One region of the Streptomyces vinaceus genome, then DNA from elsewhere that is predicted to be linked to it. Evidence: riboswitches for the same ligand, from Rfam matches in the RefSeq annotation. Region 1 holds a riboswitch; each other region holds the start of a gene.
The links. A riboswitch is a leader RNA that binds a small molecule or an ion and turns the genes downstream of it on or off. The one in region 1 is predicted to bind cobalamin.

Region 1 (2,249 bases):
TCGGGCCCCGGCGGCGTGCTGGTGGGCGCGGACGATGGTGGAATCGACCGACACCAGCCAGTCGATGTCACCCGCCGCGTCCGCGTTCGCCTGCGCGGCCCGCAGCATCCGGTCGAACGTGCCGTCCGCCGCCCAGCGCCGGAAGCGGGTGTGGAGGCTGGCCCACGGGCCGTACCGCTCGGGCACGTCCCGCCAGGGGACACCGGTGCGGAACTTCCATACGATCCCGTTGAGGACCATCCGGTCGTCCTGCCGGGGCCGCCCCAGCGCAGGCCGGGGCAGCAAGGGACGTATGAGCTCCCACTCGGCATCGGACAGTTCATGGCGGCATATCATCACTCCATGATCCACAACCCAAGATCACTTTGACGACAGGCTCTAGAAGGACGTCCAGGTGAAGGACACCTGATCGCCGGCGCTCAGCTTGAACTGGCAGCCGCCGACCGGGGTGGGGGTGCCGTTGACGGCGATGCTCCAGTAGGCGGAGCCGCCGCCGCTGACGTTCTTTATGGTGTCGACGGAGTAGTCGTCGAAGGACGCGTACCAGGTGCCGTCCCAGGTGAAGCCCTTCTTGTGGGCGGCGTCGTCGAGGGCCGCGGTCGGGGTGGGGACCTTGGACGGGTGGGCGCCGCCGTTGGTGCCGTCGCACTGGTGGGTGCCGCCGGTCACGGTGGTGACGTCGTGGCCCTTGGTCTTGACCTTGCCCTTGAACAGCAGCCCGTCGGGGCCCTGGACGGTCACGTCCACCTTGACCGCCGCGTTCGTGTCCGGCTTGGACTTCGCCTCGGCCGCGGCCGGAGCGGTGGCGAGGGCGAGACCGAGGGCGGCCGTGGTGATCACGGAGCGGCGGACGAGGATCTGGCGCATGGAGAGCCTTCCTGGTGGGATCTTCGGGTCTGCCGGCGCGAACCCTTCGACCCCCACCCGCGCACACCCCGTGCGCACGCCCTGGAGGGGAGCGCACCCGGGTGCCGGGTCAGGCTGGGGCTTCGGACTGCAGACCGTGACAGTGGGAAGCGGTGCACATCCCACCCCGGGTTCTCCGACTCACGGCGCACCGGGCGCCGTTCACGGTTGCAGGTCAGCGCCGGATTCCCACCGGCTTCCCCCAGTTGTGCATGCATTCGGTTGTGTGCTCCGGCCGCGGTGGGCCGGAGCAGAACGCATCGTACGGGCCGAAGAGCAGTGCGTGGAAGCGTACTTCGGCACGCACCGCCCGCGCGTCAGGGGGTCAGTCGCCGGCCGTGAGTTCCGCGCGGACCTCATGCGCGGCCGCGACGAGATGTTCCAGGGAGGCGCGGGTCTCGGTCCAGCCGCGGGTCTTGAGGCCGCAGTCCGGGTTGACCCAGAGCCGTTCGGCGGGGATGGCCCGGAGCCCCCTCCGCAGCAGCGCGGCCGCCTCCTCGGTGCTCGGAACGCGCGGGGAGTGGATGTCCCAGACACCGGGGCCGGCCTCGCGGGGGTAGCCGTGCGCGGCCAGTTCGCCGGCGACCTGCATGTGGGAGCGGGCGGCCTCCAGGCTGATCACGTCGGCGTCGAGGTCGTCGATGGCCTGGACGATATCGCCGAACTCCGCGTAGCACATGTGCGTGTGGATCTGGGTGTCCGGCCGGACGCCGCCGGTGGTGAGGCGGAAGGACTCGGTGGCCCACGCGAGGTACTCGGCGTGGTCGGCCGCGCGCAGCGGCAGGGTCTCCCGCAGGGCGGGTTCGTCGACCTGGATCACCGAGGTCCCGGCGGCTTCGAGGTCGTCGACCTCGTCGCGCAGGGCGAGGGCGACCTGCCGCGCGGTCTCGCCGAGCGGCTGGTCGTCGCGTACGAAGGACCAGGCGAGCATCGTGACCGGGCCGGTCAGCATGGCCTTGACCGGCCTGGACGTCTGGGACTGGGCGTACGTGGTCCAGCGGACGGTCATCGGCTCCGGGCGGGAGATGTCCCCGGCCAGGACCGGCGGCCGGACGTAGCGGGTGCCGTACGACTGCACCCAGCCGTGCTGCGTGGCGAGGTAGCCGGTGAGCTGCTCGGCGAAGTACTGCACCATGTCGTTGCGTTCGGGCTCGCCGTGCACCAGGACGTCCAGACCGGCCTTCTCCTGGAAGGAGAGCACCTCGCGGATCTCGTCCTTGATCCGCTCCTCGTAGCCGGCGGTGCCGATGCGGCCGGCCCGCAGGTCGGCGCGCGCGGTGCGCAGCTCGTTCGTCTGGGGGAAGGAGCCGATGGTCGTGGTGGGCAGCAACGGCAGCCCGAGG
Region 2 (2,249 bases), 2.3 Mb from region 1:
GCTCCAGGAACTCCTCGATGTCCGCGTGCCAGGTCTCCAGGTAGACGGCGGCGGCGCCCTTGCGGCGACCGCCCTGGTTCACTGCGGCGACGGAGGCGTCGAGGGTCTTCAGGAACGGCACGATGCCGTTGGAGTGGCCGTTCGTACCGCGGATCAGCGAACCGCGGGCGCGGATGCGCGAGTACGAGAGGCCGATGCCGCCGGCGTGCTTGGAGAGGCGCGCGACCTGGTGGTAGCGGTCGTAGATCGAGTCGAGCTCGTCCAGCGGGGAGTCCAGCAGGTAGCAGGAGGACATCTGCGGGTGCCGGGTGCCGGAGTTGAAGAGCGTGGGCGAGGACGGCAGGTAGTCCAGGCGGCTCATCAGCCGGTAGAGCGAGGCGACTTCCTCGACGGCCTGGACGGTGTCGTTCTCCGCGAGGCCGCACGCCACGCGCAGCATGAAGTGCTGCGGGGTCTCGACCACCTGGCGGGTGATCGGGTGGCGCAGCAGGTAGCGGCTGTGCAGGGTGCGCAGGCCGAAGAAGCCGAAGCGGTCGTCGGCGCCCTCGGCGAGCGTGTGCTCGACCAGCGCGTCGAGGCGGCTCGCGTGCAGCGCCACGAACTCGGCGGTGCGGTCCGCGATCAGGCCCTCGCGGTGGCCGACCGCGACGGAGGCGGAGAAGGAGGTGGCCCCCTGGCCCGCGGCTTCCTCGGCGACGGCCAGCGTCAGCAGCCGGGCGGCGAGCCGGGAGTACGCCGGGTCCTCGGAGATCAGACCGGCGGCGGCCTCCGTGGCCAGAGCGCGCAGTTCCGCCTCGTCGGCGGCGGCGCTGCGCCCGCGGAGCGCGGCGGCGGCGACCCGGCCCGGGTCGGTGTCGGGGAGGTCGGCCGTCAGCTCGGTGAGGGTACGCAGCAGCGCGGCCCCAGGTCCCCCGGTCTCGATTCCGGTGTCGGACGGGTCGGACTCGGCGCGCGGTGCGGAAGGCGCGATGGTCACGGGGGGAGCTCTCCCTCGCTCGGCTCCGGGACACCTGCGGCGCGGGTTCGAGCGGGCGCGCGCGGGCATGACGGGGCAGCACCGCGCGGCGTCCACCGGCCCAACCGCGAGGCCCGGACGTATCGACACCCGGTTCGGTCGAGCCGGGCGCACTGTCGGCAGGTCATCGGACTTGCGGTGACACCAATGGGTGTACTTCATACCGTTGCGGGACAGTTCCGGATTCGCACCGGATTCCCCTGCGACGACAGCGAGCACGAGCATACATGTGGGGGCCGCTTCCTGTGCGACCCCCTAGATGTTGTGTCGGCGTGGCTACAGTTCGAGACCGTACGTGAGCAGAGGGAGGTCGGGAACGGGCTCCCAGTCCCGTTCCGGCGTCCGCACGAAGCCGAGCCGTTCGTAGATCCGGTGCGCGCCGACCATGTCCCGCGTGGTCGACAGGACGAGGCGCCGTACGCCCTCGACGGCGCGGGCTCGGTCGATGCAGGCCCGTACGAGGGCCTCCCCGGCGCCCCGCCCGCGGCCCTCCCGGGCGACGGCCAGCATCCGGAACTCGGCCTCGCCGGGCCCGGCGATGTCGCACAGCCGGCTCCCGGGCGCGGCGAAGGCCACGCCGCCGAGGAGCCGGCCGTCGCCCGTCGCGGCGACGAGTATGACCCCGTCGGCGGCGCGCCCCGCCACATCGCGCAGCCGCGCGAGGTACGGGTCGTCCTCGCCGAACGTCAGCAGCCCGTCCCCGAGGTAGGCCTGCGCGGTGAGGTCCCCGAGCGCCTCGTACTCCGCCGCCAGCGCTTCCCTGATCACGATGTCCATGCGGTCGAGTGTGCCGGACGGCTGTCGGTGCCCGGCGCTATCGTCGGTGACAGCACCGTCGAGAAGGGCGAGCGAGGCATGACCGTGATGACAGATCGGCCCCAGATGCTGACCGAAGAGTTCGAGACCGTGGCGCGGATAGCCGCCAGAGAGGTCGAAGGGCTGCGGTTCGAGTTCATCAACGGGAAGCTGGGGGTCAAGGCGGTGCCGGACGGGGACCACGGGACGATCATTGTGTGGTTGTCGCGCATGTGCATGCAGTCGCGGCCGGACCTGTGGTTCTACGCTGAGCAGGGGATCAAGGTCCAGCGGTATCGCAATGGCCGCGCTCGGCCCGATGGCGTCCTGGTGTTGACCGCCTCTCTCGCAGGACATGGGGAATGGGCCGACCCCGACCCCGTGCTGATGGTCGTGGAGGTCACGTCGTACGACACCGACACGGACGCCCGCGACCGAC
Region 3 (2,249 bases), 2.0 Mb from region 1:
CTACGAGCTGGCGCTCGACTTCCGCGGCGCCGGGACGCACCTGGCGCGCTGGGTGTTCTCCCGGGACCTGCTGCTCGACGGGGAGACCTGCGTGACGGGCGAGGGCGACGTCCGGGTGTGGCCGCGCTGGCAGGGCGGGGAGCCGCGGGTCTTCCTCGCCTTCAGCAACGGCGCGCAGAGCTGCGTGGTGTCCGCCCGGGCGAAGGACGTGCGGGTGCTGTGCCGGCGGCTGGTCGCCCTGGTGCCGCGCGGCGAAGAGCGGCGGCACTACGACCTGGACGCCCAGCTGAGCACCCTGCTGCCCCGATAAATGACGTTTCCATAAGATCCGTTGAGTTGGGCCCGGTTTGGGTGCAACCATGAGCGTCCGGCCCGCGCCGCTCGTCGTGAACGCCCGCTGGGGCGAGCGCCGCCTTCGCCTCGACGCCGGCGGTCCGCTCCTCCACCCTGCACGCGCCCGAGCGGCTCGTGCTGGACGTCGCGCACCGCGACGAGTGCCGGTGAGACCGCGCCGAGCGCCCCGCGCCTGCCGGCGGGCGTTCGGGCCGGGTTGGTGCAGGTCCGTCCCTCCGACTAGGGTCAGCTGGCCTTGGTGTACGGGAAACCGGTGGGAAACCGGTGCGGCCCTCGCCACTGTGAACGGGAAGTCCGGCTCCACTCCTTAGGGAAGCCACTGGGCGGCGCGGGAGGTTCCGCACCGCCCGGGAAGGCGGGGTCAGGGCATCAGCACCCGTGAGCCAGGAGACCGGCCGGGGCGCGTTGTCCATCCACGAGGTGCTGGAGAGGTCTCCCCACTCATGCATATAGCCGAGGGGTTCCTGCCCCCTTTGCACGCGGTCGCCTGGGGCGCCGCGTCCGCTCCGTTCGTCGTCCACGGTGTCCGCGCCCTCTCCCGCGAGGTGAAGGCGAACCCGGAGAGCACGCTGCTGCTCGGGGCGTCCGGAGCGTTCACGTTCGTCCTGTCCGCCCTCAAGATCCCGTCCGTGACGGGCAGTTGTTCGCACCCCACCGGGACCGGGCTCGGAGCGATCCTGTTCCGGCCGCCCATCATGGCGGTGCTCGGCACGATCACCCTGCTCTTCCAGGCGCTGCTGCTGGCGCACGGCGGGCTGACCACCCTCGGCGCGAACGTGTTCTCGATGGCGATCGCCGGGCCGTGGGCCGGGTACGGGGTGTACCTGCTGCTGAAGCGCTTCGACGTGCCGCTGATGGTGACCGTATTCTTCGGCGCGTTCTTCGCCGACCTGGTGACCTACTGCGTGACGTCCGTGCAGCTGGCGCTGGCCTTCCCGGACCCCGGCACCGGGTTCCCGGGCGCGCTCGCGAAGTTCGGCGGCATCTTCGCGGTGACGCAGATCCCGCTCGCGGTGAGCGAGGGGCTGCTGACGGTTCTCGTGATGCGGCTGCTGATGCAGTCGAGCAAGTCGGACCTGGTCCGGCTGGGCGTCGCGAAGTTCACCGGTCGCAGCGAGCAGAAGGCGGCCGTGTGATGGGCATGAGCCGGAACGCGAAGATCAACGGCCTGCTGCTGCTCCTGGTGGCGGCGCTGGCCGTGCTGCCGATCGCGCTGGGGATGGGCGAGGGCAAGGAGGAGCCGTTCGCGGGCGCCGACGCGCAGGCGGAGTCGGCGATCACGGAGCTGAAGCCCGACTACGAGCCGTGGTTCTCGCCGCTGTACGAACCCCCGTCCGGGGAGGTCGAGTCGGCCCTGTTCGCCCTCCAGGCGGCCCTGGGCGCGGGTGTGCTCGCGTACTACTTCGGCGTCCGCAAGGGACGCCGCCAGGCGACCGCGGCGGCCGCGGCCCGGCCGGACGCCTCCGCGGACCGGCCCGACACCGCCGCCTCGGAGTCGTAGGCGGTGCTGCCGATCGACGTGGCGGCGCACGCGAGCCGGTGGCGGCGCCGGCATCCCCTGGAAAAGGCCCTGCTGGGGCTCGGCCTGACGGTCAGCGCCGTATGCCTGCCGCCCTGGCCCGGCGGTCCGCTGGTCGCCGCCGCCACGCTCGCCGTGCTGCTCGGCCCGGCCGGCGTGGCCGGGCGGCAGCTGTGGCGGGCCTTCCGGATCCCGCTGGGCTTCTGCTTCACCGGCGCGCTCCCACTGCTGGTGGCCGTCGGCGGCCCCGGCGGGTTCGTCTCGCTCGCGCCCGACGGCCCCCGGCACGCCGCCGAGCTGCTGCTGCGGACCTCGGCGGCCTCCCTCGGCGTGCTGCTCTTCGCCTTCACCACGCCCGTCTCGGACGTGCTGCCCC

Region 2: linked by a shared signal. The riboswitch ahead of CP980_RS11460 (ribonucleoside-diphosphate reductase subunit alpha) and the one ahead of CP980_RS01495 (DUF4430 domain-containing protein) in region 1 are both predicted to bind cobalamin.
Region 3: linked by a shared signal. The riboswitch ahead of CP980_RS10115 (energy-coupling factor ABC transporter permease) and the one ahead of CP980_RS01495 (DUF4430 domain-containing protein) in region 1 are both predicted to bind cobalamin.

Annotation. Positions count from the first base shown of each region.
Region 1 covers NZ_CP023692.1:322,371-324,619, reverse strand. Annotated here, with positions in the region: one part of gene CP980_RS01500 (IS5 family transposase) at 1-336, opposite strand, end outside; gene CP980_RS01495 (DUF4430 domain-containing protein) at 379-867, opposite strand; cobalamin riboswitch at 1,016-1,164, opposite strand; gene metE (5-methyltetrahydropteroyltriglutamate--homocysteine S-methyltransferase) at 1,232-2,249, opposite strand, start outside.
Region 2 covers NZ_CP023692.1:2,621,833-2,624,081, reverse strand. Annotated here, with positions in the region: gene CP980_RS11460 (ribonucleoside-diphosphate reductase subunit alpha) at 1-976, opposite strand, end outside; cobalamin riboswitch at 1,117-1,240, opposite strand; gene CP980_RS11455 (GNAT family N-acetyltransferase) at 1,292-1,792, opposite strand; gene CP980_RS11450 (Uma2 family endonuclease) at 1,871-2,249, shown strand, end outside.
Region 3 covers NZ_CP023692.1:2,332,050-2,334,298, forward strand. Annotated here, with positions in the region: gene CP980_RS10110 (SsgA family sporulation/cell division regulator) at 1-310, shown strand, start outside; cobalamin riboswitch at 574-768, shown strand; gene CP980_RS10115 (energy-coupling factor ABC transporter permease) at 798-1,490, shown strand; gene CP980_RS10120 (energy-coupling factor ABC transporter substrate-binding protein) at 1,496-1,855, shown strand; gene cbiQ (cobalt ECF transporter T component CbiQ) at 1,859-2,249, shown strand, end outside.